DNA from 4 places in the Chryseobacterium capnotolerans genome. Region 1 is predicted to be linked to each of the others. Evidence: riboswitches for the same ligand, from Rfam matches in the RefSeq annotation. Region 1 holds a riboswitch; each other region holds the start of a gene.
What was found. Region 1 has a riboswitch for cobalamin ahead of metE (5-methyltetrahydropteroyltriglutamate--homocysteine S-methyltransferase). Riboswitches for the same ligand answer to the same signal wherever they lie in the genome.
Positions count from the first base shown of each region.

Region 2: it holds a riboswitch for cobalamin, as region 1 does, so the genes downstream of both, H5J24_RS04045 (TonB-dependent receptor plug domain-containing protein) here and metE (5-methyltetrahydropteroyltriglutamate--homocysteine S-methyltransferase) in region 1, are expected to answer to the same signal.
Region 3: it holds a riboswitch for cobalamin, as region 1 does, so the genes downstream of both, H5J24_RS04760 (acyl-CoA thioesterase) here and metE (5-methyltetrahydropteroyltriglutamate--homocysteine S-methyltransferase) in region 1, are expected to answer to the same signal.
Region 4: it holds a riboswitch for cobalamin, as region 1 does, so the genes downstream of both, H5J24_RS15235 (hypothetical protein) here and metE (5-methyltetrahydropteroyltriglutamate--homocysteine S-methyltransferase) in region 1, are expected to answer to the same signal.

Region 1 covers NZ_CP065589.1:2,043,200-2,050,721, forward strand. Annotated here, with positions in the region: gene H5J24_RS09720 (anti-sigma factor) at 1-481, shown strand, start outside; gene metE (5-methyltetrahydropteroyltriglutamate--homocysteine S-methyltransferase) at 589-2,892, opposite strand; gene H5J24_RS25550 (hypothetical protein) at 2,955-3,083, shown strand; cobalamin riboswitch at 3,068-3,253, opposite strand; gene H5J24_RS09730 (Lrp/AsnC family transcriptional regulator) at 3,443-3,904, shown strand; gene H5J24_RS09735 (bacteriocin-like protein) at 4,030-4,314, opposite strand; gene H5J24_RS09740 (XRE family transcriptional regulator) at 4,752-5,543, shown strand; partial or broken gene H5J24_RS09745 (alkaline phosphatase) at 5,649-7,042, opposite strand; gene H5J24_RS09750 (GTP-binding protein) at 7,120-7,522, opposite strand, start outside.
Region 2 covers NZ_CP065589.1:853,283-860,804, forward strand. Annotated here, with positions in the region: gene pafA (alkaline phosphatase PafA) at 1-1,596, shown strand, start outside; gene H5J24_RS04030 (tetratricopeptide repeat protein) at 1,659-2,789, opposite strand; gene H5J24_RS04035 (helix-turn-helix domain-containing protein) at 2,786-4,396, opposite strand; gene H5J24_RS04040 (T9SS type A sorting domain-containing protein) at 4,582-5,895, shown strand; cobalamin riboswitch at 6,147-6,324, shown strand; gene H5J24_RS04045 (TonB-dependent receptor plug domain-containing protein) at 6,357-7,522, shown strand, end outside.
Region 3 covers NZ_CP065589.1:1,025,144-1,032,665, reverse strand. Annotated here, with positions in the region: gene H5J24_RS04775 (hypothetical protein) at 106-768, shown strand; gene H5J24_RS04770 (hypothetical protein) at 801-1,685, shown strand; gene H5J24_RS04765 (hypothetical protein) at 1,766-2,530, shown strand; cobalamin riboswitch at 2,595-2,775, shown strand; gene H5J24_RS04760 (acyl-CoA thioesterase) at 2,892-3,275, shown strand; gene H5J24_RS04755 (HD domain-containing protein) at 3,449-4,039, opposite strand; gene H5J24_RS04750 (XAC2610-related protein) at 4,041-4,745, opposite strand; gene H5J24_RS04745 (PadR family transcriptional regulator) at 5,187-5,516, shown strand; gene H5J24_RS04740 (PspC domain-containing protein) at 5,528-7,246, shown strand.
Region 4 covers NZ_CP065589.1:3,192,590-3,200,111, forward strand. Annotated here, with positions in the region: gene H5J24_RS15230 (esterase-like activity of phytase family protein) at 1-1,131, opposite strand, end outside; cobalamin riboswitch at 1,369-1,560, shown strand; gene H5J24_RS15235 (hypothetical protein) at 1,626-2,408, shown strand; gene H5J24_RS15240 (T9SS type A sorting domain-containing protein) at 2,354-2,740, shown strand; gene clpP (ATP-dependent Clp endopeptidase proteolytic subunit ClpP) at 2,942-3,625, opposite strand; gene dnaG (DNA primase) at 3,738-5,723, opposite strand; gene H5J24_RS15255 (T9SS type A sorting domain-containing protein) at 5,921-6,661, opposite strand; gene tsaE (tRNA (adenosine(37)-N6)-threonylcarbamoyltransferase complex ATPase subunit type 1 TsaE) at 6,820-7,221, shown strand; gene H5J24_RS15265 (alanine dehydrogenase) at 7,289-7,522, shown strand, end outside.

The DNA.
Region 1 (7,522 bases):
CGTTGCAGCATCTGCTTTATTCCTTATCAGTATTGCCGGGAATCTATTTTGGATGAATAGTCAGTCTGCAACAAAACAAGAAATGACAAAATTGGCAGCAGAAAAACAATCTCAGGATGCTGCTATGGAAAAGATGGATAGAAAACTGGGTATGTTTTCCAATCCTGATATGCAAATGGTGATGCTCAAAGGAGTAGAAAAGCACCAGGATGCCAAGGCCATGGTTTTCTGGGATAAAAAAACAAAAAAAGTGTATCTTAATGGTGAACATCTTCCTAAAGCACCAACGGGAATGCAATACCAGCTTTGGGCTCTTGAAGATGGAAAACCGGTAAATGCAGGTATGTATACTGAAGACAAAGACAGTAAGACTGCTTTGGCTACCATTTCAAAAGCACAGGCTTTTGCTATTACTCTTGAAAAACAAGGCGGAAGCCCGGTTCCTACTATGGAAAATATGTACGTAATGGGAGGAATCTAAAGGTAATAACAGATTGAATTTGTGAATGTTTTCACGCTTGAAATAATTTTAAAAAATAAAAGCATCCGAGGCGGATGCTTTTTGATTTTCTATGCGGGTGAAATATTTTAAGAGGCATATTCTAAAGATGCTTCTTTAGCAGCAGCAACCATAGCAATTAAAGCCTTTTCCGTTTCTTCCCAATGTCTGGTTTTTAAACCACAATCCGGATTGACCCAAAGTTGATTCGAAGGAATGACATCCTGAGCCTTTTTCAGCAGTTCAATCATTTCTTCCTTGGAAGGAACTCTTGGTGAATGAATATCATACACACCCGGACCGATCTCATTAGGATATTTGAAGTCTGCGAAAGCATGTAAAAGTTCCATTTGAGACCTTGAACATTCTATTGTAATCACATCAGCATCCATATCTGCAATGTTTTTAATGATATCATTAAATTCTGAATAACACATATGGGTATGGATTTGGGTAGCATCTTCTACTCCACTTGCTGAGATTTTAAATGCTTCTACTGCCCATTTCAGATAATTTTGCCAGTCTGTTTTTCTCAATGGTAGCCCTTCACGAATAGCAGGTTCATCAATCTGAATAATTCTGATCCCTGCTTTTTCAAGATCCTGAACTTCATCACGGATTGCCAGGGCAATTTGTTTACAGGTTTCGGAACGAGGCTGATCGTCACGTACAAATGACCATTGTAAAATAGTTACAGGCCCTGTCAGCATTCCTTTTACCCATTGATTGGTTTGAGACTGCGCATACTGAGACCAGTATACAGTCATTGGCTCAGGCCTGGAAACATCTCCAAAAATGATCGGTGGTTTTACGCAACGGCTTCCGTAGCTTTGTACCCAGCCGTTTTTAGTAAAAGTAAATCCTTGCAATTGCTCTCCAAAATATTCCACCATATCATTACGCTCGTATTCTCCGTGAACCAGAACATCAATTCCGATGTCTTCCTGCCAGCGGATGGTTCTCTGGGTTTCCTCTTTTAATAAAGTATCATATTGTTCTGCAGTTAGTTCTCCTTTTTTGAATTTGGCTCTCCAGGTTCTTACTTCGGCAGTCTGTGGAAATGATCCGATGGTTGTTGTTGGAAATAATGGAAGCTGTAATGCCTTTTGTTGTGCTTCCTTACGGATACTGAATGGGTTTTTCCTCTGTGAGTCCTTCTCTGTTACAGAGCTTGCTCTTTGTTTTACGCTTTCATTATGGATCAGCGAAGATGTTCTTCTATCTGAAGCCGCTTTTTTGTTATCCTCAAAATCCTGTAGAATAGCTGGGTCTGAAGTTCCTGCAGCGAGCTCTTTAAGTGTTACTACCTCTTTTACCTTTTGTTTAGCAAAAGAAAGCCAGTTTTTAATTTCGGTATGAAGACCGTTTTCAACATCTAAATCACATGGTGAGTGCAGCAAAGAACATGACGGAGCGATGAAAACTCTTTCAGATCCCAGTTTTTCAGTTGCTTTTTTAATAAAGGACAAAGATTTTTCATAATCATTTTTCCAGATGTTTCTTCCATCTACAACTCCTATTGATAAGCTCAGGCTCTCAGGAATAGAATTGAGAACGTCTTCAAGCTGTTCAGGATTTCTTGCCAGATCAATATGCAGAACATTTACAGGAAGTGAAGAAGCAAGAGACGCATTGTTCTTTAAGCCTTCAAAATAAGTGGTTACAATAAACTTAAGCTTTGGAAACAATCTTCTAAGTTCAGCATAGACAAAAGTATAAGCTTCTTTTGCTTTTTCAGTAAGGTCTAAGGCTAAGAAAGGTTCATCAAACTGAATCCATTCAGCACCCTGGTTTTGTAGTTTTGATAAGATCTCAATATAAACAGGAAGAAGATGATGGGCAAGATCCAGCTTATCAAATCCTTCTTCTTTTTCCTTTCCTAAAAGTAAATAAGAAACCAGACCAATAATTACAGGTTTTGCATTAATTCCTGCCTGCTTAGCCCCTGCAAATTCATTGAATATTTTATCTGAGGTAAGTTTAAATTGCTGGTTTTTATAAAATTCAGGAACAATATAATGGTAATTGGTATCAAACCATTTAGTCATTTCCATAGCGGTGATATCCAATCCTTCTTTCTGATAGCCTCTTGCCATCGCAAAATAAAGATCCAGTTCAGAATTGTTCTTTTTAAGCGCTACTTCATGATATCGTGTAGGAATAGCTCCTACCACCAGGCTCATATCCAATACCTGATCGTAATAAGAGAAATCATTACACGGAATAAGGTCTATCCCTGCTTCTTTCTGTAGATTCCAGTTTTGGCTGCAGATGGTTCTTCCTGCTGTAAGAAGTTCTTCCAAAACGATTTTACCTGACCAATACTGTTCGCAGGCCTTTTTAAGTTCTCTTTTGCTACCAATACGCGGATAGCCCAGAATGTGAGTTTGCATTTTTACAAATTTTAGATTACACTTATTTTCAATGCTCTTTGAAATGCTTCGGAATGCTTTGTATGGATAAGAAAATGTTTGAAATCATTGATATAGACAGATTGTACAATTCTCCCAAGGGAAAATGTACTGCCAATATCATCTGTATGACCCAAAAGCTTCAAACCGCGAAAGCATCGTCCATTCAGTAAAGGCAGGTCTCCTGACTTGTAACGGTTTCCGTCATCCTTCCCGCTTTTGGCAGTGGATATCCAAGGACAGAAACCTTTGGTGTGTTACTTACAGTTGCGCGACAGCTCGTGATTCTCACACGATTCCCTATTAATCTACCTTAAGTAAAACCTTTCCTGTTTGATGAAGATTGTAAAGAACGAATCTATTATCAATAATAAGTTTAATAATAGATTTTAATTTTGTGTAAAATTATTAAAACAGAATATATAATCAATTATGTAGGATTTATTCGGTTAAAATTGCTTTTATATTCTTTTTTTAAAGAATATAATTCTGTAAATTTGACTGATTTTAAACCCTAAAAGAATAATATTCTGTGGAACAACTAGATGATAAGGATATAAAACTGCTGAAACTGCTTCAGAATAATGCAAAACTAACCGTTAAAGAACTTGCTAAGGAAATTAACCTGTCTCCTTCACCTGTTTTTGAGAGAGTAAAAAGGCTTGAACAGGAAGGTTTTGTGAAGAGATATGCGGCAGTACTGGATGCTGAAAAGCTTAACCGTGGATTTACGGTATTCTGCCAGATTAAATTAAAGATTCATGACCGTTCTGTGGGCTATGATTTTGTAAAAGAAATTATGGAAATTTCGGAAGTGGCAGAATGCTACAATATTTCCGGCGATTTTGATTTCCTGCTGAAAGTTCAGGTTCGGGATATGAAACATTATCAGGACTTTGTGTTCAATAAGCTTGGATCTGTAGATTCTATCGGCAGTACCCACAGTACATTTGTAATGGCTGAAGTCAAGAATAATCATGGGTTGACTTTATAGAACTGCTTTTATTGAAAATGATCAGGTTTCAAAAATCTGTTAGGTTTAATATGCTTTATTCAGGAAATATAAAAGCCGCTCTTTTCAGAGCGGCATACTTTTTTAACTTTTAATGGAGCTGCTGATTAGCAAGTAGAACCACACTCTAATAATTTGATGTGGATTACACCATTAACTACACACTGTGTTTGGCATAAAGCGTTTCCTACAACGGTACCTACACCGCCGATAACACCACCTACTGTAGAACCTACACCGCCGATAACACCACCAACGATAGTACCTACTCCTCCGACAACGCCACCAACAACGCCACCTAGACCTCCTAATAAGTTTCCGATTGGATCAAGTAATCCTTCTCCTGAAATAGATTTTAGTTCGTTTCTGTCTAGTTTTTTGAAATTTTTCATGATTAAAATTTTATATGATTAATACATCACAAATATATGATAAATAATAATAAACTCATATTGTTTTCAAAAAAATAATTAAACATTTTTATTATTTAATATTTCGTTAATATAAATGTATAATAATATGAAAATCGTTTTTATCTTGTATCTGTTTGATTTACTAAATTTTAAAAAACATATTTCAAATTTTAAATATTGGAGTTAATATTTTAAAGGTAAATGAAGTTTTTTATGGTTAATATTTAAAATTTGTTAAAATGAGGTTTTAGAGAGTAAAATCTAACGATAAAACAGGAAAAAATAAGGGTGTTATTAACCCGTTTTCACCGCTTTAGTTAAGAAATTATAAAATTCTCCAAATTTTATGGTAAAAGGCCTTTCTATTATTGATAAGAGAAGGCAAAATTCGTATTTTTGTGGACATACTTCTATCAATGTCAATTTTTTCAAATAATATACGCTCTCTAAGAGCCAAGAGAAAACTTTCTCAACAAAATGTAGCTGATGACCTTACGATATCCCGGGTGAGATATTCTAAATATGAGAATGGGATTTCAGAACCTCCTATTGAGCTTCTAATCAAAATTTCAAAGTATTTTCACGTCAGTATAGATCTTTTATTGTCTGTAGATCTTCAGAAATATTCAACAGAAGATATGCTGAAACTTCCGGACAATAGAATTGTTCTTCCTGTAGCAGTGGATGATCTTGGCAATGATACCATAGAAATTATTCCTCAGAAAGCCTCTATGGGGTATTTGGAAGGATATAGTGATGTTGGATATATTGAAAGTCTCCAGCGTATTGCCCTGCCCTTTTTGAATAATGGAAAATACAGAGCATTTCCGGCAGACGGAGACTCAATGCCGCCATTCAGAAACGGTTCTTATATTGTAGGAAAATATGTAGAGGGAATTGATGAATTGAAACCGGGAAAAACTTATGTTTTCATTACCCAAAATGATGGGATTACTTATAAGCGTTTTAAAGAAAATAAAGGAAATGCGATTTGTGTAACTGCGGATAATTCTTTCTATGAACCTTATGATATTCCGTTTGAGGATATTGTAGAGATCTGGCAATATGCTTCAGGTATTTTCCCGGAAGATTTTGAACCGGGAGATTATGAAAGTTACAATTTCAAAGAAATGTTCAGGGAGTTGAGACAGGATATCAAAGAATTGGATAAAAAGGTTTCTACACGCCGTAGAAAGTCTTCACAATAAAAACGGGATATTACATTTCGCGGTACAAAATAAACAGGCTCTCCAAATGATTTGAAGAGCCTGTTTTAAAACCAAATAAAAATATGATATGAAAACACGTTTTGTTTATAAAGGAACTGCATTCAGCATAAGGTGATGCAGGTCCGTATTTTTAATGTAAGGCTGTAACAACTGGCTTCCAGGTCCATAAGCAGCTACTTCTGCATAATCTCCTGAGTGATCCATACTGATCCAGCCTACAGCATTCCTACTTTTTTGAATTTCTGAATACAGTTTGAACGGTAATTTTTTATAATTATAAAGTCCTTCTTCTTTTTCAAGCCCATTGTAAAAACTTTGCAAATGTTTGGCTTCATCATCACTTAAAACAAGCTTGTTAGCTTCAAATATCCAGTCTTTAATATCTTTAGCAGAATGATCTTTATGAATTTTATTCAGAATATATTCATTGGTATACTGATAGTTTGAAATGCTATTGAAATTCTTAGTGGCATCAGCTCCATAAATGGTTCCTGGATTGGCATTTCCGTGATCTGTAGTGATAATGACTAAAGTATTTCCATCTTTTTCAGCAAAGTCCATTACGGTCTTTACAGCTTCATCAAATGCCAGCTGATCATGAAGCAATGCGGCTATATCATTGGCATGAGCGGCCCAGTCTACTTTCCCGCCTTCTATCTGAAGAACAAAACCTTCCGGATGTTCTTTCATCTGTTCAATAGCAGCATCTGCCATCTCTGCTAAAGTAGGGGTAGTCTTTAATTCAGGAAGATGGGCTCTGTCAATACTGTAAGGCAAAGCTCCTGTAGTGAAGATTCCTAAAACTTTCTCTCCCTTTTTAATTGTTTTCAGATCTGATCGATCTTTAAGAATCTGATAATTCTTTTTCTATAGGCAGAATAGAGATCTTTTTGATCTTCTCTTTTTAATGGATTAAAAAACTCATCTCCTCCTCCCATCAGAACATCTATTCCCAGCTCTGCATACATTTCAGCAATTTGGGGCTCAGCATTTCTTTTTGAGGAATTCACACAAAATCCCGCAGGTGTAGCGTGGGTAACAGTAACAGTTGTAACGCAGCCCACCTTTTTTCCTGCTTTTTTATATTTCTGCCATATTGGAACATGGCTTTCACCATTAGCCCCCATATTTAATACTCCGTTCTGCACTCTTATTCCGCCTCCAAAAGCTGAACTGGCTGCTGCGGAGTCTGTAACAATTGAGCTTGCAGAAGCTGTATCCATTAATGCCCGTGAAACTTTTTTGTGATGATATAAACTGAGCCAATGGCTATCTTTCCCCAATATATTTCTTGAATAAAGATCGGCCATTGAAAGAGTTCCCAGGCTCATTCCATCACTGATCATGAATATAATGTTTTTGGCTTTACCGTTTTCATGAGATTCAATATTCCTCCTGGAGCTCCAAACTTCAGATGGTGATAAGGATAATAAACCTGACAGCAATGCTGAACCTTTTAAAAATTTTCTTCTATCCATATATTGTATCAATAAAGCACTAAATTATTACATATTTTCAATTAATGAAACTTAGTTGCGTTAATTGAAAGTTAATTTTAGATATGTTCAGGAAAAGGGTCTTCAAAATTTGCTTTTCTATCGAATAATTCTTTTTCATAGTCATTGATTAAGCAATCTGTAAGGTCCTGTAAGATTTGCTCCTTGTTGAGATGTTGACCGATAAAGACCAATTCATTAATTCTGTCACCCCAGTTTTTATCCCATCTGCTCTCAATAAATTCCTGATTTTCTAAAAAAGAAGGATATTGTACCCTATGGCTCATTGGCATACTGCTCCACCAGACTCCTGCTTTCTCCAAACGAAATGAACCCCCTGCCTGAGAAAAGTTAAGGGCATCGCTGGATCTGGAAGCTAGCCAGAAAAGTCCTTTGGCTCTTAATATGCCTTCAGGATACTGATTAAGATACTCCCATAACCTTTCCGGATGAAATGGACGT
Region 2 (7,522 bases), 1.2 Mb from region 1:
ATTAATGCGCAGAAGAACAGAAATTCTCAACTTGAAAGACCTAAATTGGTCGTAGGGCTGGTAGTAGACCAGATGCGTTGGGACTATTTATACCGTTTTTATAATAAATATGGCAATGACGGTTTCAAAAGACTTTTGAATACAGGATATTCTTTAAATAACGTACATATTCCTTATGTTCCTACCATTACAGCTCTAGGACATACTTGTATCTACACCGGATCTGTACCTGCAATTCACGGAATTGCCGGAAACGACTGGACAGATAAAGAAACAGGGAAAGGAGTATATTGTACTGCCGATGATAGTGTTCAGCCGGTAGGTACAACCAATACAAAGACAGGAAGCCATTCTCCTAAAAACCTGTGGTCTACGACAGTAACTGATGAGTTGAGACTGGCAACGAACTTTCAGGGAAAAGTAATCGGAGTTTCTTTAAAAGACAGAGCTTCTATTCTTCCTGCAGGTCACACACCAAACGGAGCTTTTTGGTTTGACGACAGCACCGGGAATTTCATCACTAGCACATGGTATATGAATGATCTTCCTCAGTGGGTGAAATCATTTAACTCACAGAATTTACCAGAAAAATTGGTAGCTAACGGTTGGAATACTTTACTTCCGATTAATCAATATACGGAAAGCGCACCAGACAATTCTCCTTGGGAAGGACTATTAGGAAGCGCAAAAACACCTACATTCCCTTACAATGATCTTGCAAAAGATTATCAGACCAAAAAAGACAACATCCGTTATACACCTTTCGGAAATACGTTGACCTTGAAATTGGCTGAAGCTTCTGTAGAAGGTGAAAAATTGGGTGGTGATGCCATTACAGACTTTTTAGCGATCAACCTGGCTTCTACAGATTATGCCGGACATAAATTCGGTCCAAACTCTATTGAAGTGGAAGATGTTTATATCAGATTAGATCAGGATTTAGCACAATTCTTCAACTACCTGGATTCTAAAGTAGGAAAAGGAGAGTATACTGTTTTCCTTTCTGCTGATCACGGTGGAGCACATTCTGTAGGATTCTTAAAAGAGCATAAAATCCCAACTGGTTTCTTTGGAGAAGGCGCTGAAAAGAATCTTAACCAAAAGTTGAAAGATAAATTCGGAGCGGATAAATTAATCAACGCCATAGATAACTATCAGATTTATTTTGACAGAAAAGTATTGGCAGACAGCAAACTTGAATTGGATGATGTAAGAAACTTCGCAGTTAAAGAGTTAGAAAAAGATCCTACTGTATTATATGCAGTTTCTGTAGATAGAGTGGCTGAATCAAGCATTCCGGAACCTATTAAACAAAGAATTATCAACGGAATTAACAGGCAGAGAAGTGGTGATATCCAATTAATCTCTCACGATTCTATGCTTCCTCCATATTCTAAAACAGGAACTACCCACAGTGTATGGAATTCTTATGATTCACATATTCCATTGATTTTTATGGGCTGGGGAGTGAAGCAGGGAGAAAGCAATAAAGCTTATCATATGACAGATATTGCTCCTACTGTTTCTTCATTACTGAAAATTCAGTTCCCAAGTGGAAGTGTTGGAAATCCAATTACTGAAGTTATGGGTAAATAAGCTGAATAACATATACACAAAAAAAACATTCCATTTTGGAATGTTTTTTTTGTGCACATAAATTATGGAGTGTGTATGATCTGTTGGATCTCTTTTTGAAAGTTTTTATTCTGTTTTGTGATTCTTACAATAAAATATAGTAAAATAGGGATAAGAATGCTGGCGATCACAAAAGACAGAATATTCATATAATAATACTGAGATTTCAGTTTTTGGCTTTTTACAGACGTTTCTTTGTTGTGATTATCTATGACTTGGTTGATGGATGACAGCTCGTTTTGCTTTCTCTTAAATTTCATTTCAAAGTATTTCTTATTGTACAGCTGGTATTGGTCCTGCTGTCCCATAGCGAGGTAGTTATTGGCCATCTCATTGTAAATTCCTTCATTCAAAATAATATCACCTGTATTTTTACTAAGATTTTCAGCCTTTATCAAAAGATTGATGGCGGTTTGATTCTCATGTTTTTGTTTATATACTTCAGACATTCCTTTTAGTGCGAATGCCTCCAGGCTTTTGGCATTATTTCGCTGGGCACAATCTGTTGACTGCAAAAATGCCTGTTGGGCCTTATCAATTTGATTGAGATTAAGATAACAATAGCCAATATTGTAATACACCACACTCATATTAGAATAAGTAGTTTTCTTTGCCGGCACTTTTTCAAAGTTTTCTATAGAGATCAAAAACTTTTCCAGGGCTATGTCAGGATTGGACTGGCTTTTATAAATCATTCCTTTTATGGCATAGATTGTGGCTGTTTCTATATATTTTTCGGGAGTTTTTTCAGGGATTTTGGCCAGATATTGATCTGCTTCATTCAATGTTTCAAGGCTTTTGCTGAAAAGCTCCATTTGCTGATACTGTATCGCTACGGAAACAAGTACACTTACCTGGCTTTTCGCATCATTTGTTTTTTGTGAAAGTTCTTTGGCCTTTAAAATATATTTAAGAGATTCTTCAAAATTTCTTTTAGCAACATTGGCCGTGGAAAGAAGCATATAGATCTCAATAGAGGTTTTGAGGCTATTGTCTTTTTTCAGAAGTTGTTTTCCAATGCGGATGGCCTTCTCCGGATTATCATAGATTTCCAATTTAGCTTTTTTCAACAGGGAAGCATCTGTAGTGCTTTGACCGTTTATAACAATAAAGGACAAAAGGAATAATGAGAAAATTTTTAATCTTAGTTTCATGATACTTTACTTTTACTGATTTCCTGGATGTAAGCGTTAGGAGACATTCCGGTAATAGATTTAAAAACAGTGGTAAAGGCACTATGTGAAGAAAAGCCCGAGTACTCTGCAAGATAGCTTACTTTATAGTTAAGAAAAGTAGGGTTTGTTCTTAGCAGTTGAGCAATATGATTGATCCTTAGTTTATTAATATATCCATTGAAATTTTTTTCTTTATTATTATTGATAACTTCCGAAAGGTATTTGGTGTTGATCTCCAACTGAGCTGAAAGCATTGATAATGACATGTTTTTGTTCAGATACCGGTCAGACTGTTCAAATTTCTCAAGCTTTTGAAGGATTTCTTCCTCTTTTTCCTTAGAAATTTTATTGGGATTTCTTTCTGGATCAGAAATGTTTTTAGGTAAGATGGTGGCAGGAGGGACAGTTTGTTTTTGCTGATAATTCTGTTTTTCAAAGAAGTCAAATTGCTTTTTCAAATCTTTATTTTTGCTTTTAATAATTAAAAAATAGATGAATAAGGCAATGATGATTGCAGATAAAATCAACGTGAAAGTCCAGTAAGATTTTAAATAAGTCTGTTTTTCAAATTCAAGGGTTTTATTTTGATTGGTTTCCACCAGTTTTACAATGTATCGTATTCCTTCTTTTGTATTGGAATCCGTTTTGGTTTTTAAATCATTATAATATTTGTTGTATTGATGATATTTTACATCATCATGGAGGGCAAAATAAGTTCGGGACAATGACTCGTAAATCTTAATCTTTATATTGTTAAAAGGAAGATCTTCAATTAATAACAATCCTAGTTCCAGTTTTTGAATTGAAGTTTTATAATCCTGCTGTAGAAAATAGTATCGGGAAAGATTTTCATAAGCTAAACTGAGTAAAAATGGTTGATTTTGCTGTTTTTCAAGGTCAGAAATTACATTTTCTATCAGTTTTTTATATTCGGCCAGCTTATTTTGTTTCATTAAATAAGAGGAACGGAAAATATTGTTCTCTGCTGTAATGATTCTATTCTCTTGATTATCATTGTTGGTATATTGATCACTTTTGTCAAGATTTTTTAATGCATTGGAATAGTCTCTGTTAATTCCCAGATTCAAAGCTTGAAGCTGATAGAGCTTGGCGGTAGTGATTCTTAATTTGGGATCATTGCTTTTCAGAATCTTCTGCTCTGATAAAAGATGAGCAATTATTTTTTTCGATTGATTATACAATCCCAGGTTTTGATATTGGTCTGCAAGATTATAATCCCCAAAGATCTGCATAAAATAAGAGAGCTCCTGACTTTGACCTGGATTTTCTTTCTGAGAAAAACTATTGACTGACTGCATATAATCTCCCTTCATGGCAAAAGCCTGTGAAATAATGTTCTGAAGTACAATCTTATGCTCTATATCCTGATCACTTACCAAAAGTCCCTGAGTATAACTAATACAGTCATCAGGATTTTGATACAGTTTCTGAAATGCTTTATCAGCAATAATAGTAAAATCAGGACCAGACTGTCCATTGATAACAAGGAAGCATAATGTAAAGATCAGCAGAGAAATTCTTCTACTGTTTTTAACCATTTTTCTGAATAACCATTTATTTTTCATGTTCTTCTCAACAACTTGCCTGAAAAGCTGTTTACAAAATAGAATTATTTAAGTGTTTGATTATTAATTTTTTAAAGTTTTAATTCTTTCGAAATTCACGAATTGTGAAAGTCTATTTCTTTTGGTTGGGTAAATATAATGTTAATATTGTTTCTGTTGATTTTAAATATTAAATATAATAATATATGAAAAATTTTTACAAAGTGTCAATAAAAATGATTGTTGCTTGTTTCTTTTTGAATATTGGTGTGGCAAAAGCTCAACTTACGGTAATGGGACTCGGGAATTATAATGTAGGAGCAGTGTCTGATAAAGGGATAGTAAGTATGCATACCAGCGGCGGTGGTATATATATGTGGACATCCAATACTGGAATTGTACAGATAGGATCCATCTCAAACGGGTATCCGGCTGCGGGAAAAACTGTAGTTTCTAACGATGGAAATACAATTGCATCATCAATTACGAATGCATCAACAGGCTTTAATGAAATTTCAATTTATGATGTACTTACCTCAACATGGACAAACAAAGGCGGCCTTGTTCCTACCGGTTGGGACGGAAGTGTGAGCTCCACATGGGGAATGTCTCCCAATGGAAACACTATTGTAGGCCTAGGCTGGCTTACTGCAGCAAATGCCCATGCTGTAAAATGGGATCAGACAAACGGAGTGGTAGACCTGGGAAGTATGGTAAGCGGAAGAAGCTCAAGAGCGAATGCCATAAGTGCAGATGGTGCTGTGGTAGTAGGATGGCAGGACGAACCCACAGGAACCAGAAGTGGTGCAAAATGGATAGATGGGGTGGAAAGTTTCATTACAGATAGCAACGGAAATAATGTAGGAGAAGCAGGAGCAGTTTCTGCTGATGGAAATACAATAATTGGTTCAGCAAACCCGAACCCATATGTTTGGAAAGCAGCTACCGGAGTGACTTATATTACACATCCCAATGCTTCATTCTCTTTTAAAGGAGGGGCCACCGGTGTTTCCGGAGATGGAACAAAGGTTATTGGATTTTACAGGGCATTTGGAGCACCGCCGATGTCGGGAGAAGGTTTTATCTGGACAGAAACAGATGGCCGTGTTAACCTTAATGACTATGCAACAAGCTTAGGAATTAATACCAATGGAGTAACTATGGGACTTCCTTTGGCGATTTCTCAGGATGGGAAAAAAATAGCAGGAACGGGAATGAATGCTTCGAATCAAATGGTGGCATTTTATCTTGATCTTACAGAATATTTATCAGTGAGTGATGTTTCAAAAGATAAAAATACAATGGGGATTTATCCTAATCCGGTAGCTGATATTTTATATATAAAAGAAACAGTAAATATCGAAAAAGCAGAAATTTATAATATGGTAGGGCAAAAAGTAAAATCGTATACAGCTGTGGAACATCAGATTGATGTATCATCTTTGCCAAAAGGGAATTATATCGTACAGCTTTCAGAGAAAGGAGGCAAGCAGCAGAATTACAAATTCATTAAGAAATAAAATTCAGCAAATTTTAATAATAGTTATATCATTGAACGGCTGTTTTCAATAGCGAAAGCAGCTGTTTTTTTATGAATCATTGAAGAGGGATGTTGGAAATTTTATCAGAGTATGCACACGATAAAAGAGATAGTTTTTAAAGGGGATTACTATCGCTATTTTGTTGATATATATACTTTACTACTTTTCAACTCCTATCTTCTTTGTTTTCAGCTACAACATCCATTTTTTGTCTAATACATTTAAAAAGCTATCTTTGCAAAAATTTTGGTTTCCAGTATATTGGAATGAAAAGGGAATTGGGTGTAACTCCCAAACTGTCCCCGCAACTGTAGATCGCAATACCAATTTCTGTACTCAGCCACTGTATAAAAACGGGAAGGCACAGAAAGCGAAAGTCAGGAGACCTGCCAGAATAATAATCAAAAAACATATTGCTTTCGGTGGAAAAGTAGAAGGATATGGATATAAAAAGATCTCTGGTATTGTTTCTCTCATCTTATGGCTGCTTTCTTTTCGGACAGGAGAAAGCTGTAGATACTATTTATATATTTGACAGCCAGATGAATAAGGTGAAACAATTTCACCCTGTGAAAATTATTCATATTGAAGATGTAGAGAAAAACTCTGGCAATCTTTCAGAACTATTAAGGTTTCAATCTTCCATCTATATTAAGGAAAACGGACGTGGTGGAACAGCTTCACCATCATTTAGAGGAACTACCGCTCAACAGACTTCTTTTGTATGGAATGGAATTAGTATTAATTCTAATTTTCTGGGCCAGGGAGATGTAAACAATATTTCTCTTTTTGGATATGACCAAATCGGAATAAAAGCAGGTGGCGGAAGCGTTACTTATGGTTCCGGAGCTATTGGCGGAAGTATTCATTTGGATAATAGTCTTAGTTTTAATCAAGGTTTTCATGGAACCTTGTTTTCTGAAGCCGGATCTTTTAATACCCATAATAATTTTATTAAAGGTTCTTACAGTAATGATAAATTCAGCTTTAAAGCTTCCGGAAATTATTCTATCAGTGAGAATGCCTACGAGGTGAGTAAAGAACCCCGAAATTATATCAACCTTAACGGTGAGTATTACAATACAAATTTTAATATTTCAGCTGCTTACAAATTAGCTCCACACCATCAGATTTCATGGATTTCAGAGTTCTATAACGGGCAGCAGCATTTTCCAATTCTTTTTGAAACAGAAACAAAAACTAAATATCAGACTCAAAATGTAAGAAGTCTGGTTTCCTGGGATTGGAATAAAATCAGATTTAATAACTCTTTTAAAGCAGCTTATACAGAAGAAAATTTTCAATATTTTAATGATATAGACAGACCTAAATTAAGTAGTGGGACAGGAAAAAATTATATTCTAAAGAACGACTTCAATTATTTTCTTACCTCAAAGTGGAACTTCAATATTATTGGAGAATACCAGCTGAATAAAGGGGAAGGTTATGGATCCGGAATAGATCATATAAGCCGGAATATGGGTTCTGTGGCAGGATTAATAAGATATTTTCCTACCCCTGATTTGCGTCTTGAAGCCGGAATAAGACAGGATTTTGTGGGAGTGACTAAGTCGCCTCTTTTATTTTCTTTTTCAGGAAAATGGAA
Region 3 (7,522 bases), 1.0 Mb from region 1:
AAATTCACTGAATACAATAATGGAAGAGGGCGTCTGAAGATGCTCTCTTTTTCTTTTGCACATTATCATCATAATTTTTCCTACTTTTAACAGAAACAATAATTTATGAAACCATTAAAAGTATTATCAGACCTTATTCCGATACCTAGTTATACGGTAATTATTCTGTGTTTTTTCTTTCCTTTTTTTCTGATAAAATGTGGAGATACCACCTTAATGTCTATTAAAGGAACAGATCTGGTAACTGGAATTTCCCAGCAAACAATGAATGAACGGATGAAAGAAAACCTGAAGAAAAGCTCTCCGTTTGGCTCTGCTTTCGGAAATGATTCAGGTGATAAATCTTCAAATTCCGATTCTGAATACTCACCATTGAACGAATCCAACAATAAAAAAGAGAAAGAAAATATTCCGCCAAGCCCGATTATTATCATCGCTTTTCTGGCAGCTATTGTTGGGATTATCATTCAAGTCATAAAAAGTATTAAGAAGAAATACATGTATCACATTGCCATTTCTTTAGTAGGACTTATCTCTTTACTGGCTTTCTATTTAACCTTCCAATCAAAAATGGAAGGATTAGGAAACAATCAGGTTGGAATGGGATTAGGCGGCGGAGTGACCATCAGCTATGGTTTTGGAACAGCTTTTTATGTATGTGGAGCTTTATTTCTTGTTGTACTGTTATTCTTCGGGGTATTTTCTTATTACCTTAAAAATGATCCGAAAGCTATTTATAATTCATCTAATCAGAAGTCAGAATCTTAATACAAGATTTGTAGATGAAAAACTATTTTAATATGGACAAGATATATCGATCATTATTTTTAATTGGTATTTTCAGTATTTCACCTTTTATGAGTGCACAGCAGAAAATACCCAATCCGGCACAAAAATTCAGTACGTTAAAAATTGATGATATTTCAAAGGAAAACCTGATTGTACCTACTTATGAGACCCTGGTTTCCTATGCCAAAAAAAAGCAGCCAATCAATGGGATATTTTACACCGTAGGACATGATAAAGACAACAATAAACATATTGCTGAGCTGAGAGACAAAGCTGACAACCCTATTCCATTAACGACTTATGAATTCAAGGACGGAATAATCAGCCTTATTCTGACGGGTAAAAAAGATACACAGAAGTATACAAGAACAACTGAAAATGCAGGATATACCCAACAGTTTTCTAACTCATTTCAGACCCAAGTTAACTTCTACAAAAATGGTTCAATTCATACCATAAGACATTTTGGATACGGAGTAAAAGCTGCCGGTTATCCGCGAGGAATATGGTACGCTTATGCTGAAGACGGAACATTACTACAAAAAATAGACCATGACTCTCCTTTCAGGATGAATTTTTACGATGTTCTGGCTATAGCGGATTCATATGGATCTCCCTTTATAGGTATTTATAGAGCTTTTAATGACATTCATTCCTATTGGTATATTTTACTTTCTCCACATCCAGAAGACAGAACGACAAAAGAGAGAACCCTATTGGTAGACGATAAAACAGGGCAAATAATATACAGTATCGTCGATGGACAAAAAAAGTATTTGAAAACCAAAGCCTATGATAAACTAAATCTCAGTAAAGAATCTCTGGAATGGTTACAGGAGAATGACAAGTATTATATTCCTGATGATGAATTTTATAAATTATTCAGAGTATATTGATAATTTCAATAAATACATTTTTATTTTACCCATCCAAAAAGCATTAAATTTATATATTTGGGAATCTAAAATTTGTTAAGATGATTTCAGTAAACAAAGCATTGTACCTGTCTGCTTTCAGTATTTTTTCTTTAGCCTTCGTTAAAGGGCAAAACAAAGTTCCTTTTGGTGTTGTAAAAGCTGAAGAAGGATATGCCAATGTACGTGTACATAAAGACAACTACAGAAAAATTGTAGATAAGATCCGTATGCGTAAAGGGGATGTATTTGTTTATGTAAAACCTGCTCCGGGAGAAACGGAATGGATCTGGATCAAATATCCTGAAAAGCAGGATGATGACAAACCATTTGTACGATATGAAACTCTTGACAAAGAAGGAATGGTTAACAAAGAACGTATTGCCTTTGTGGATCAGCTTCCCGCTTATACTCCTTCTAAATCTAAAAACGGAAGATCATTGATCTTCACTGATAATTCTGATCCCAAAATTCCTACTGCACAAAGAAGTAAAGTGGTTATTGATGTTTACCCATCCAATGCCGGTTACCGTAAAAAGGAAAAAGATTCAGAAGGAAAGCTTCTTACAATTGATAAAGTTAAACCGTGGGGAATTGGCAACGACCTTCCTGAAGGAATGACTGAAATCAAATCTATCAGACTTCAGCAGCCCGGAAGAGGTTCTGTTTTTGTAAGAGAAGCCATCAAAAATATGTTCCAGCCCACTATGGACTTTAACAATATAGGAGTAACCTCCCTGGACAATGACAACATTTTCCTTTATATGATCAATGGTTCGGGGAATATAGATATACCACTTTATGGACGATCAAAAAGGGAAGAGTAATCAGTCAGATTATTTATCATAATCCGGAATAAATTCATTATTTTTGCACCGAAAAAGTTTAGGCTTATTCATCACAGAAACTGGTTCTGCATAACCGCAGATTAAAAGGGAACCGTGTGAAAATCACGGACTGTCGCGCAACTGTAAGTAACTGAAATCTTTATCAAAAGATCCACTGTGCGAGGCATGGGAAGGAGATAAATGATGTTACAAGTCAGGAGACCTGCCGCTTTCTTAAACAAGAAACTTTCGCGATTTGAAGTTTTATTGATCTGATGGATTGTTTCAGGGATTTCCAATGTTCCTGTCATTATTCTGTTGTTTTGATATTATTTCATTTCGCCTTATTTAATAATGAAATATGACTACAGAAGAAAGAATTGAAGCTGCCGAAACCAGAATCTTTAAAGCGGTTTTCCCTAACACAACCAATCATTACGATACTCTTTTCGGAGGTACTGCTATGCAGCTTATGGATGAAGTAGCCTTTATTGCTGCGACCCGTTTCGCAAGAAAAAGAGTGGTAACTGTAAGTAGTGACAAAATCGATTTTAAAAAACCAATTCCTGCCGGAACGATTGTAGAACTGATCGGAAAAGTTTCATACGTTGGAAAGACAAGTATGAAAGTAAGCGTTGAAATCTACACAGAGCAGATGTACTCTTATGAGAGAGAAAAAGCCATCGTAGGTGACTTTACTTTTGTTGCAATTGATGAATTCAAGAAACCAATCCAGATACTATAAATAAAAAAGTTTCGGGCGGCCAAAGGCCGCCCGAAACTCATTATAATATGTCTTGTTTGCTAAACTCTGGATAAAATATTCCTGTTTTCACTGATTTCAGAAAAGCTAAACAAACGGCTTCTATTGATTATAGGAGAAACAATAAAATCCAGTCATCAGCTTTTTATTTGAGATTATTTTAAAACTTTTTCAGTTTCCAGGCTTCTGCTCAACAGCAGTTCAAAAGCTTCTCCCATTTCATCTGATGCTCTCGTAATGACAGTTTCCAGCATATTCCTGATCTGCTTTTCAGTAACACCTGCTTCTGTCCAGCTTTTTCCTGAAGTATGAGAATTCAGAATAAAAGGCATAATTCTATCGATAGAACATGCAAAAATAGCATCCGGAGTCGCTTCTTCCTCAAATTCAAGCCATAGATTGAAGAATTCAGAACGTAGAGGTTCATCCAGAATTCCAAAGATTTTCTGGGCAGACACTTTTTCTCTTTCAAACTTTCCTATCATAGCGACTTCATCAAAAAGGAAAGTATCTCCTGCTTCAATTTCCACAAGGTCATGAATGGAAAGCATTCTTATGACTCTTAACAAATCTATATCTGCACGGTTTTTAGCATAAGGATAAAGGATTTGTGCCAAAATAATGATTTGCCAGGAGTGCTCTGCTGTGTTCTCTCTTCTTGAATCATCTGCATTATAATTTCTTCTCTGTACATTTTTCAGGGCATCTACAGCCAGGATAAAATCAATTTCTTTCTGAATTTTCATTTTACTTTTCTCTATTGTATTGATCTGATGGATATACCTTCGTTCTGGTAGTCCATTTATTATTTTTCTTTTCTTTTATAATGACTTTCACATAGCCTTCTTCACTGCTGTCTTCTTCCTTTTCAAGCACCTTATCAAGTCCCTTATTAGGAATTACTTCAAATTCTGTGGTGAAAAGTCGGCAGCAGCCATCCTTTCCAAAGGTAATAATGCGCTTGCGAACCGGATCTGTTTCAAAAAAATCAAAATTATCTGATCCTAGTTCTGTAAGCTCTTTACTTTTCACAAAAGCCATTCTGGTACTATTAAATACATACACATCATAAGATGCCGAACTGTAATTTCCCATATTTCCATTTCTTATGGCCAGATCTTCAGTTCCGTCAAAATTAAAATCACCAAAGATTAAAGGGCTTTGTTCCTTTGCTAAAGGGATCATTTTTCCACGCTGCAGTCTCTGCCCCTTTCCAAGATGTAAAACCAGATTATCTGATGTAAAGGTTTGTACTTTGCTGTTTTTATTATCAAATAATTCCACTGTTCCCTTCTCCATACACTGATCATCAAAACAATTGTTGATATGAATAATGGCATTATAGTTTTTTGAAGCATCTTTTACCTCAAACTGGTACTGCCCAAAACATAAAGGCCCTAATAATAGAAAAGCGGATATACTCCTGTAGTAATTCAAAATATTCATGTTCATAGTAATATTGGATTCAAATGTTTTATAAAAACTTCCAAACAAAAATACGAATCATAGTTTCGATTTCAAAACTCAAATGTATTTAAACTCATTTTGATGAGAGATAGATGGTAACATTAGCATTAAAACTTTTTACCGCAGATAAAAGTGAAGCCTTACATTTATCAAAACCAGGTTTTCATACCTTACATTTTCAAAATTCACTCAATTTTTAAGGTTTTTAGAAAGTTTTTCTCTTAAAGCATATTACTCAAAATTTTAAATTAAAATTTATTATACTGATTATCAATATATTAATAATTTTATTTTCAAAATTTCACTACTTTGTATTGCATAATACCATTTTATTTACATATCTTTGTAATGTAAAATTAGAATAGGCTCAACTAGCTAGGAGCACTTTTCTAAAAATATAACCTTAATTAACAAAAATTATCAAAGATGAATACTGAAAATACCAAAGCGCAAATGCGAAAAGGAATTCTGGAATTCTGTATTCTAAGTCTCATCAATAATCGCGAAATGTATGTTTCTGATCTCATTGATGAACTGAAAAAAGGAAAACTGGATGTAGTGGAAGGGACCCTCTACCCTCTTCTTACAAGACTTAAAAACGGAGAGTTTCTCTCTTACAGATGGGAAGAATCTACAGGCGGGCCACCCAGAAAATATTATCAGATCACAGAAAAAGGAAAACTTTTCCTGGATGAACTTTTAAATACGTGGAATGAGCTTACCGCTTCAGTAAACCAAATCACTCAACAACATTAAAAAACAAAGCTATGAACAAGACACTCTCAATAGGACTCGCAGGTTTTTCTTTTACCATAGAAGAACACGCATATATAAAGCTCAGCGACTACCTGAACGCTCTGAGAAGCTCACTGGATGCTTCGGAAGCAGATGAGGTAATGCATGACATAGAAATAAGAATGGTAGAGATCTTCAGAGATTCTCTGGGAAAACGTGAAGTAATCAACGATACCGATGTAGAAAAAGTAATTGCACAAATCGGAACCCCTGAGAAAATCGAAGAACAGGAAGAGGCTTATTTTTCTGAAAAAAATTCAACTAAAAATACAAACACGGGAACTCACTATACAGACAAAAAACAACTATTCCGTGATCCTGAAAAACAGAAAATTGCAGGTGTTTGTGCAGGTTTAGCTCACTACGTAGGAATGGACATTACCGCTATGAGAATCATTTGGGTAGTGGTATTCCTTGTAATGATTCCTGCTGCAGGAAGTGCTTTGGTAATCCTACTGTTGTATCTAATCTTATGGTTGGTACTTCCAAAAGCACAAAGTGCTTCAGATTTCCTGAAAATGCAGGGAAAGCCTATGAACTTCGACAATCTTAAGAATGAGTCTAATAAATTGGTACAATTTGCCAACGAATCTACTCAGAGGGTCGGAGAAATCTATAACGAAAACAAACCTTATATAGACAATGCAGGAAGCGGAATATGGAATGTATTCAAATATATCATCGGAGCATTCTCAGTATTGATTGCTGTAGGAAGTATTATCGGAGTATTTGTATTATTTGCACTTTTTGGAATGGATACAGACTTCCCAGGAGCTAATCAGATCAGATTCTATATGGATGACAATGGTCTGGATAAAGTACTGGCAGCGATCATGATCATAGGAAGCTTAATTCCAGCCATCCTTTTCAGCCTATTAAGTATTAAGATCTTCTCTCCAAAAACAAAACTGAGAAATCTTGGATGGGTAGTTGGTGGATTATTCCTTCTTCTGATCGGACTGGGAACTTACTTCGGAATCAGTATGGCTAAGAAAAACCTGATCTACAAAGGCAGCAAAGAAGATATTGAAAATGTAGCCATCAATACAACCTCAGATACTGTATATGTAGATGTAAAACAAGTAAGCATCCCACAAAACTATAAAGCTTACGATGATGATATTTATTCTGATAAAAGATCAGTGTATGAGGAAGATTATATCTCTGTAGAAGTGACAAGAAAACCGGAAGTAAAAACACCTTACTTAATCATTAAAAAAGAAGGAAATGGCTATAACTTCCCCATTCAGGTAACAGTACCGGTAGAGGTTGTAGACAATAAAGTAATACTTCCCAACTACATAAAATACCCGTATGAACACAGATTCAGAGATTACAGAGTAAATTATGAACTAGTAGTTCCTCAAAATGCAGTAGTAATCCCGTTGAAAAAAGACAGAATTGATTTTGACGGAGACCTGAACGGAGACGGTATGGATGATGATGACCAGGACAGAGATGAACATCACAACGGAATCAGAATCGAGAAAAATAAAATCACAGTAAACGGTTCCAGCATAGAATATAACTCTGATGATAAAGACAGTATTATCATTAACGGTAAAAAAGTTCCGAATAACCAGGCTAAGAAAGTTATTGATTCCGTAGCATCTGATATCAAAAAAATCAACAAAGATGTGGACATCAAAATAAAAGACGGAAAAAACGAAATATCCATACAAACTAAATAATTAACTACAGAGAGTGGTAGAAGGTGTGAATGGAAAGCAACCGTTTGAAATTCACACCATTCTTCTCTCAGAAAAGTGAAAAAAAACTATTATTTAGTTCTCTATTTGGAAAAATTGTTATAATTTCGTATAGTTAAAATTTAATAACCAACCAACACTAAAAAACACTCTTATTATGATACAATTTGCAATGGAATTCGTAATGAAAATCGTAGATTTAATCAACGGTTTGTTTTAAGAGCAATAATATTTCAATATATTTGTAAAAGTATAACC
Region 4 (7,522 bases), 1.1 Mb from region 1:
TCCTAAATAAACAATTCCTTCAAATTTATCATGTTCATAACCAAGCTTTGCAACAAGGTCTACAGCTAATTTTTTAGTCACAGGCTTAATTCCTGCGTTGGTAAGCTCATCCCAGGTACATTGCTCCAAAGCTTTTCCATTTACTTTCATTCCGTCTACGGCCGCAAGATCAGTTCCGGTTACATCTGTTGCATCACTTAGGTTGATTCTGTATACCTTTTTAATTCCACCCTGTGTTCCGAAGTTACCATCTCTTTCAATAACAAGGAATTCATTATTCCCCAATGCTGTAATATCACAAACCGAATCAGAAGCTCCGCCATCCTGTTTATAAATATATTGTTTCGTTTGCCCTGTAATAATATCGAAAGTTACAATTCTGGTTAAAGTCGTATTAGTTGCCAAAGCTTTTGAAGGAACCAACATCATCGATTGCATTGTTCCTACCAATGTTTTTCCGTCTGGAGTAATGCAAAGCCCTTCCATTCCTCTGTTCGCTCTTCTTTTTGCTAAAACAGCGGGTAATTTTCTAGTTCCTGTATTTACACCCATTGGGCTTATCCTTTCCATCTCCACTCCATCTGCATTGTAATGAACTATATGTGGACCATATTCATCAGAAACCCAGAATGTACCATCAGGTGCCGCTACAATGCTTTCACTGTCTAAACCATATTTATCCGTACCCAACTCATTTCCTGCTTCATCATAGGCTACTTCACCCGTGCTTCCCATTCCTAAAGGGTTTGGAAGCCCTGTGATAGGCTGACCGGATGGGTTTTTAAGTTTAATATATTTAATCACTTCCACCTTTCCTTCAGCATTAATTTTAAAATGCATAATAGTAGGCGTAAAATTAGGTGCTAAAAACTTCTTCCCGCTCTTATAATCGGTATTGGGGCCACGGTCTGTAATAACATAAAACTCACCTTTTCTTGTGGGATGAGCTGCCGCTCCGGATCCGAATCCACCATTAATGACATCTACTCCATTTATTGTTGCCAGTTTTGAAAATGGAAACTCCTGCGGAAGTTTAGAATAATTAATATCTGGATTATTCATATTGTTGTCATCATCTTTGCATGACCACAATGCAGCCATCATCAAAGCAGATAATAGTATTCTTTTCATAGTAACTTTTATGGCGCGAAAGTATAAATTGATTGTAAACTGATCTTGAATACAATGATAATTGTATTTTAACAATAGAATACTAAGATGAATTCAATATAAACAATGAAATACCCTATTTGATTCGGGAAATCAAAAACAAAGTAGCAATTCATTATCAATCAACAAAATCCATCATCAGAAAACACTGAAACCTGATCTATAATTCACAAAACAGATATCAAAATTTATATGATATATTTGCACCGTTTTTAAGGTTGAACACTGTTCACAATAGGGAATCAAGTGAGAATATTATTTAAATCTTGAGCTGTACCCGCAACTGTAAGCTGTTTTACCTATAGCTATTAATAATACCACTGGGCTAGGATCCGGGAAGGTTGGCTATAGGATGCGAGCCAGGAGACCTGCCTTAAATACACATTTAGTTTCAGGCTGAAGATCATCCTGTAGATAAATAAGTTTCGGGAATAAAACTTTAATTTAATTATATTATGAGAAAAATCTATCTTTTTTTCTTACTGCTTTGTACGCAGTTTTTCTTTGCCCAGTTTACAGAAAACGACATTAAGTTTTGGGTGGGAACCGGTTCTAAAAAGGCTTATTTCATTGCTGATTTCAATGATAATAATACTCCTAAATCTTATGCATGGGGCTATCGTTTTGATGATGATAATTTAACAGCCGAAGACATGATCAATGCGATTGTGGCTGCAGAACCTAAAATAGAGGCTGACATTCCTTCAGGATTTCTACACAGTTTCAAATATAATCACCATACTCCAAGTACTGATGATTACTGGATTACCTGGACCGGGTCAACTGCCGGAAATATGTCCAATCAAAATAATGGTGTAGGGTATACGGCTTTAACAGACGGGCTGTGGTTTGGCATTACTTATGGTCTTGATTTCATCGACACACCACCATCAACTCCGGTACCAGCCTACAGTTCTCAATGGTACACCTTATCCCAAATCACCAATTGGATAGGAACAGGAAACAATAAAAGCCTTGTTGTTGTAGATTTCGGAACCAATAATTCAAGTGGAAAAGCTAATTCCTTCGTTTTTGGAATTCAATATAACGGCAGTATCACAGCGGAACAAGCTCTACAGCTTATCCAGTCACAGGCTGCTTATTTCAATTTTACTTCCAACAATAATCAGGTTTCCAGTTTATCATTAAATACGTTCTCTGGAAACACCTCTGGAACAGAAAGATGGAAGTTATATGCCGGAAAAGACCTTTCAAGCTGGCAAAAAAGACTGATCTGAGTCAGATCCAATTAAGTAACAATACATGGCTGGGATTAAGCTTTGGAGAAAGAAGTCCTTTCACTCCTACTGAAGCAAATAATGCGACATTGTCTGTTGCCTCTGTATATAAGAAAGCATCATTCAACATTTATCCTAATCCAACAAGTGATTTCATTCAGATTGAAACTTCTGAAAATATCAGAGAGATTAATATCTATTCTTCTTTGGGACAAAAAGTAATGGCTTCACAGGAAACAAAAATTAATGTTAAGTCTTTAAAATCCGGGGTCTATTGGGTTGAGATTAAGACCAAAAGTGGTTCTACGGTGCATAAGATTGTGAAGAAGTAAGAAAGGGGAATGATTGAACCACCCCGTCAAATCTTCGATTTGACACCCCTTCGGAGGAGGGGAATTATCACGTCTTCAATTGTTATTTTCTTCGTAATAGTAATTCACTATGAAATATATAATAAAAATTCGTGCAGCGGTGGCTAAAACAAAAAACGCATCCCGATTGGGATGCGTTTTTCATGATGATTATACAATCAATTATTTTTTCTCTGCTCTTTGAAGAACTTCATCTACCATTCCGTAGCTCTTAGCTTCTTCAGAAGTCATCCAGTAATCTCTGTCAGAAGATTTCTCAACCCATTCGTAAGTTTGTCCTGAATGGTGAGCGATGATGTCATAAAGCTCCTGCTTTAACTTCAACATCTCTCTTAAGTTGATCTCCATATCAGAAGCTACTCCCTGAGCACCTCCTGAAGGCTGGTGAATCATTACTCTTGAGTGCTTCAGCGCAGAACGCTTTCCTTTTTCTCCGGCAACCAACAATACAGCTCCCATTGAAGCAGCCATCCCCGTACAGATTGTTGCTACATCAGGTTTAATGATCTGCATGGTGTCATAAATACCTAATCCTGCATATACGCTACCACCAGGAGAATTGATATAGATCTGAATATCTTTAGAAGGGTCTGCACTTTCTAAGAATAGAAGCTGAGCAGTAACGATATTCGCTACCTGATCGTCAATTCCTGTTCCAAGGAAGATAATTCTGTCCATCATCAAACGGGAGAAAACGTCCATCTGAGCAACGTTTAATCTTCTTTCTTCCATGATGTACGGAGTTAAGTTCGTTGGGCCATACATTCCCATATACTGATCGGTAGCCAAACCGTTGTTTCCTAAATGTTTTACAGAGAAATCTCTGAATTCCTTTTTAATGTCCATATTTGTATTATGTATTATTTTAATAATATTTTCGATGTTTAAATTACAATATTTATTCCTAAAATTTTATAGGACTTTTTGTCATAGAATACTGACTCCTTTTGTCTTTAAACTATCTTTTTCTATTGACATAGATTCCTTTAATCGGGGAATATTCAATAATATTACTTAATCTGATAGAAGCTTGTTTCAGCAGAGTGATTTTTTTAATCAGCTCATAATATTTTACTTCATCAGTGCTGCTGTATTGGTCCAGTTCCTTCGCTGTTTCTGTAATCAGATAATCAATATATCTGTATTTGTGCAGTAAAACATCCCCTTGAATCTGATCTGCAACTTTATCTCCATAATTAGGCGGATAAATATTTCTTGATGCCCAGTTTTCCAGTTCGTCCAGCGGCATCAAAGCATCTACAACCTTTGTCGTAATGTCTTCATCCATAAAAGATACAAAAAAGTTTCCACTTCTCAACTCATCTTTCTGAATCCCCTCTTTTACCTGGTTGATAATGATCTCATTTTCTTTGACTAAAAATGTATACTGCTCTTCTTCAAAATGATGGAGAATTTCTTCAATAACTGTAATCTGATATTCTTCGTTGTTCTCATTTTTTCTTTTCAATACAACGTCACCAAACATCAGCATGTGATCCACCAACTTATTCTCCATAAACAGAACATCAAACAAAAAAGGATCTTCTTTTTCCTGATCCAAAGGAACGATCTCCAACTTTGGAGCTGCTTTTTCCTTCTGTTGTTGCTGAACATGATGAGTTTGATTCTGGGTAATCTGTTTTTGAACATCCAGCTCATTGAAAAGACTCTGCTCAGAAAGACCGAATTTATTGGAAACCTCCTTCAGATACACCTCTCTTTTCAGTGCGTTTTGTACGAAGGAAACCGATTTTACAATGTCACGGATGGCCTCAGCCTTTTTGATAGGATCATTTCCAACATCCCGTAACAGAATCTCCGCTTTAAAGTCGATGAAATCCATCGCTTCATTTTCAATGTATTTTTCAACATATTCCTGCGGATGTTTTCTGGCAAAGGAATCCGGGTCATCACCATCAGGGAAAAGCAGGACACGAATGTTCATACCTTCTGTCAGAAGCATATCAATACTTCGGAAACTGGCTTTGATACCAGCATTGTCTCCGTCGAAGAGAATGGTTACATTTTCTGTAAGCCTCTTAATTAGTTTGATTTGCTCAGTGGTAAGGGAAGTTCCTGAACTCGCTACAACGTTTTCAATTCCGGACATGTGAAGGGAAATCACATCCATATATCCTTCCACCAAAAGACAGCCATTCTTTCTTGAAATAGCCTGCTTGCTTTGGTTCAATCCATAAAGAACATTGGATTTATGATAGATCTCCGTTTCCGGTGAGTTGAGATATTTCGCTGTTTTTACATTATTCTTAAGAATTCTGGCTCCAAAACCTAAAACCCTCCCTGAAAAACTATGAATCGGAAAAATTACCCTTTCACGGAATCTGTCAACTCCCGCCGGAGTATTTTCCGGGAAAATAGAAAGTCCGGATTTTTCAAGGATTTCCTTAGTATATCCTTTCTCAAGAGCATATGAAGTAAAAGCGTTTTTCTTTTCAGGAGAATATCCAAGCTGGAATTTCTTAATGATATCATCCTTAAGTTCTCTTTCTTTAAAATAAGCAAGTCCTATGCTTCTACCTTCCTGATCATCCCAAAGGATTTCCTGGAAGTAAGTATTGGCAACTTCATGAATTTTATACAATAGATCTTTTTCCGTTTGGGCATGTTTTGCTTCTTCGGAAATTTCACGCAGATCTTCTTCAATTTCAATTCCGTATTTTTTAGCGGCATGACGAAGTGCTTCAGGATAAGTGAAGTTCTCAATTTCCATTAGGAAAGAGATGGCAGTCCCTCCTTTTCCTGTAGAGAAGTCCTTCCAGATCTGCTTACTTGGCGAAACAACAAAACTGGGTGACTTTTCTTCATGAAATGGGCTGAGTCCCTTAAAATTAGACCCCGCTCTTTTCAACTGAACGTACTCTCCTACTATCTCTTCTACACGTATCGTTGAGAAAATTTTGTCTATGGTCTGCTTCGAAATCATGCTGTAAAATTAAGTATTTTTATGTAGATGCAGGAATATTTCGAGTGAGATAATTTGGAATAAACAGCGTCAAAAAATGCGAAATAGGATAAATAAACACAATGATTAATTAAGGATTTGTAATTTATTCTCAATACTATTATTCAAAAAAAAATCTCCTTTGTGGAGATTTTTAAATATTAGAAATAAAAATCAGATTACTTCTTAATAAATATTTTTGTAGAAGTGTTTCCAGATTTATCTATAAACTCCACTATATAACTTCCTATACTAAGATGATCTATAGAAATTGAATTGTTATTCACTTTTGATATTTCTATTTTCTTTCCTTCCATGGTGTAGACTGTAGCAGAAATAATCTCCTTTTCTGATTTAAAATATAAATCTTTCCCTGCAGGATTTGGATAAACCCCTGTTTGTTTCTTCTTCATCTCAATATCATTTACAGAAAGAGTCTCAGATGTTACGTTAAGTGTATAAGGAACTGTCTCTGGATCAGGCCATGAAGAAATCAAGATATAATAGGTCTGCCCTAGAGTTACCGCAAAATTATTAACTGTTAAATCTTCACCATCTGAAGTACTTCCTTCACATGCAGCATAATTTAAACCGATATCAGCACAATCATTATAAACGAACAAGCCAGTCCAGCCCGTTCCACCCGGAATTTCTATTTTTATAGTTCCTGTAAATGTTGCTGTGTAAGAATAAATAACATCATTTCCTCCGTGATAATCATTTCCAAATCCATCTGCTGAGCCACTGCATGCAGGACTGTTATCGGTATCTGGATCGTAATTATCTGCATAATTGGCTGTATCATCCGTTGTCGTATATGGCAAAGTGCTAATTACAATAGGGTTGGTACAGGTTGTACCCACTTGTGCGCCTGTTATTCCAAAAAAAGAAATAAATAAAGCTAAGTAAATGTTTTTCATAATAATTATTTAGTTTTCAACCAAATATAAGTATTAACAAAGAAAAACACAAAGAATACTACTTAAAACAAACAAAACAACTCCAAAATGTTATTTTCACTTTATTATTTTCAATCTAAATCATTATAAAAAACATAATTTAGATTTAAATTTGGCAAATGAAAATACAATCTTTACAGGAATGGCAGCAAATTGTAGATGAAGTTATTCCTAAACTAAAACATAATATTCTTTTGCTTAAAGGAAATCTTGGTGCAGGAAAAACTACTTTCACTCAGTTTTTGCTTAAGAACCTGGGAAGTGAAGATGAAGTAAACTCGCCTACCTATTCCATTGTTAATGAATACACCACTTCAAAAGGAAAAGTATTCCATTTTGATCTTTACCGTTTAAAAAACATTGAAGAAGTATATGATATTGGGATTGAAGAATACCTTGACAATTCTTTTCTATGCATCATTGAGTGGCCGGAAGTGTATGAAGAGGAGCTCTACGGGCTCAACTATCACACAATGAGTATTGTGAATACAGGTGAAAACAGAGAAGTTTCATTCGAGTAAATATTATGTATCTTTGCTTATTAATTAAGTGTAAAAAACAATCTGTAAGACATAATTTAATTTAAGGATGAGTACAAATATTTTTACTCCTTTCACAGAAGAAGAATTGATGCCGAAAGAGGAAAAATTGGAGGTTATAAAGAAGGGAAAACAATTCAGTATTGGAATTCCTAAGGAAACCTGTCTCAACGAAAGGAGAACCTGCATTACTCCGGACGCTGTACAGGTATTGGTAGAGCACGGTCATGAGATTATCATAGAAGCAGGAGCCGGAGAAGGTTCGTTTTTTACAGATTTACAG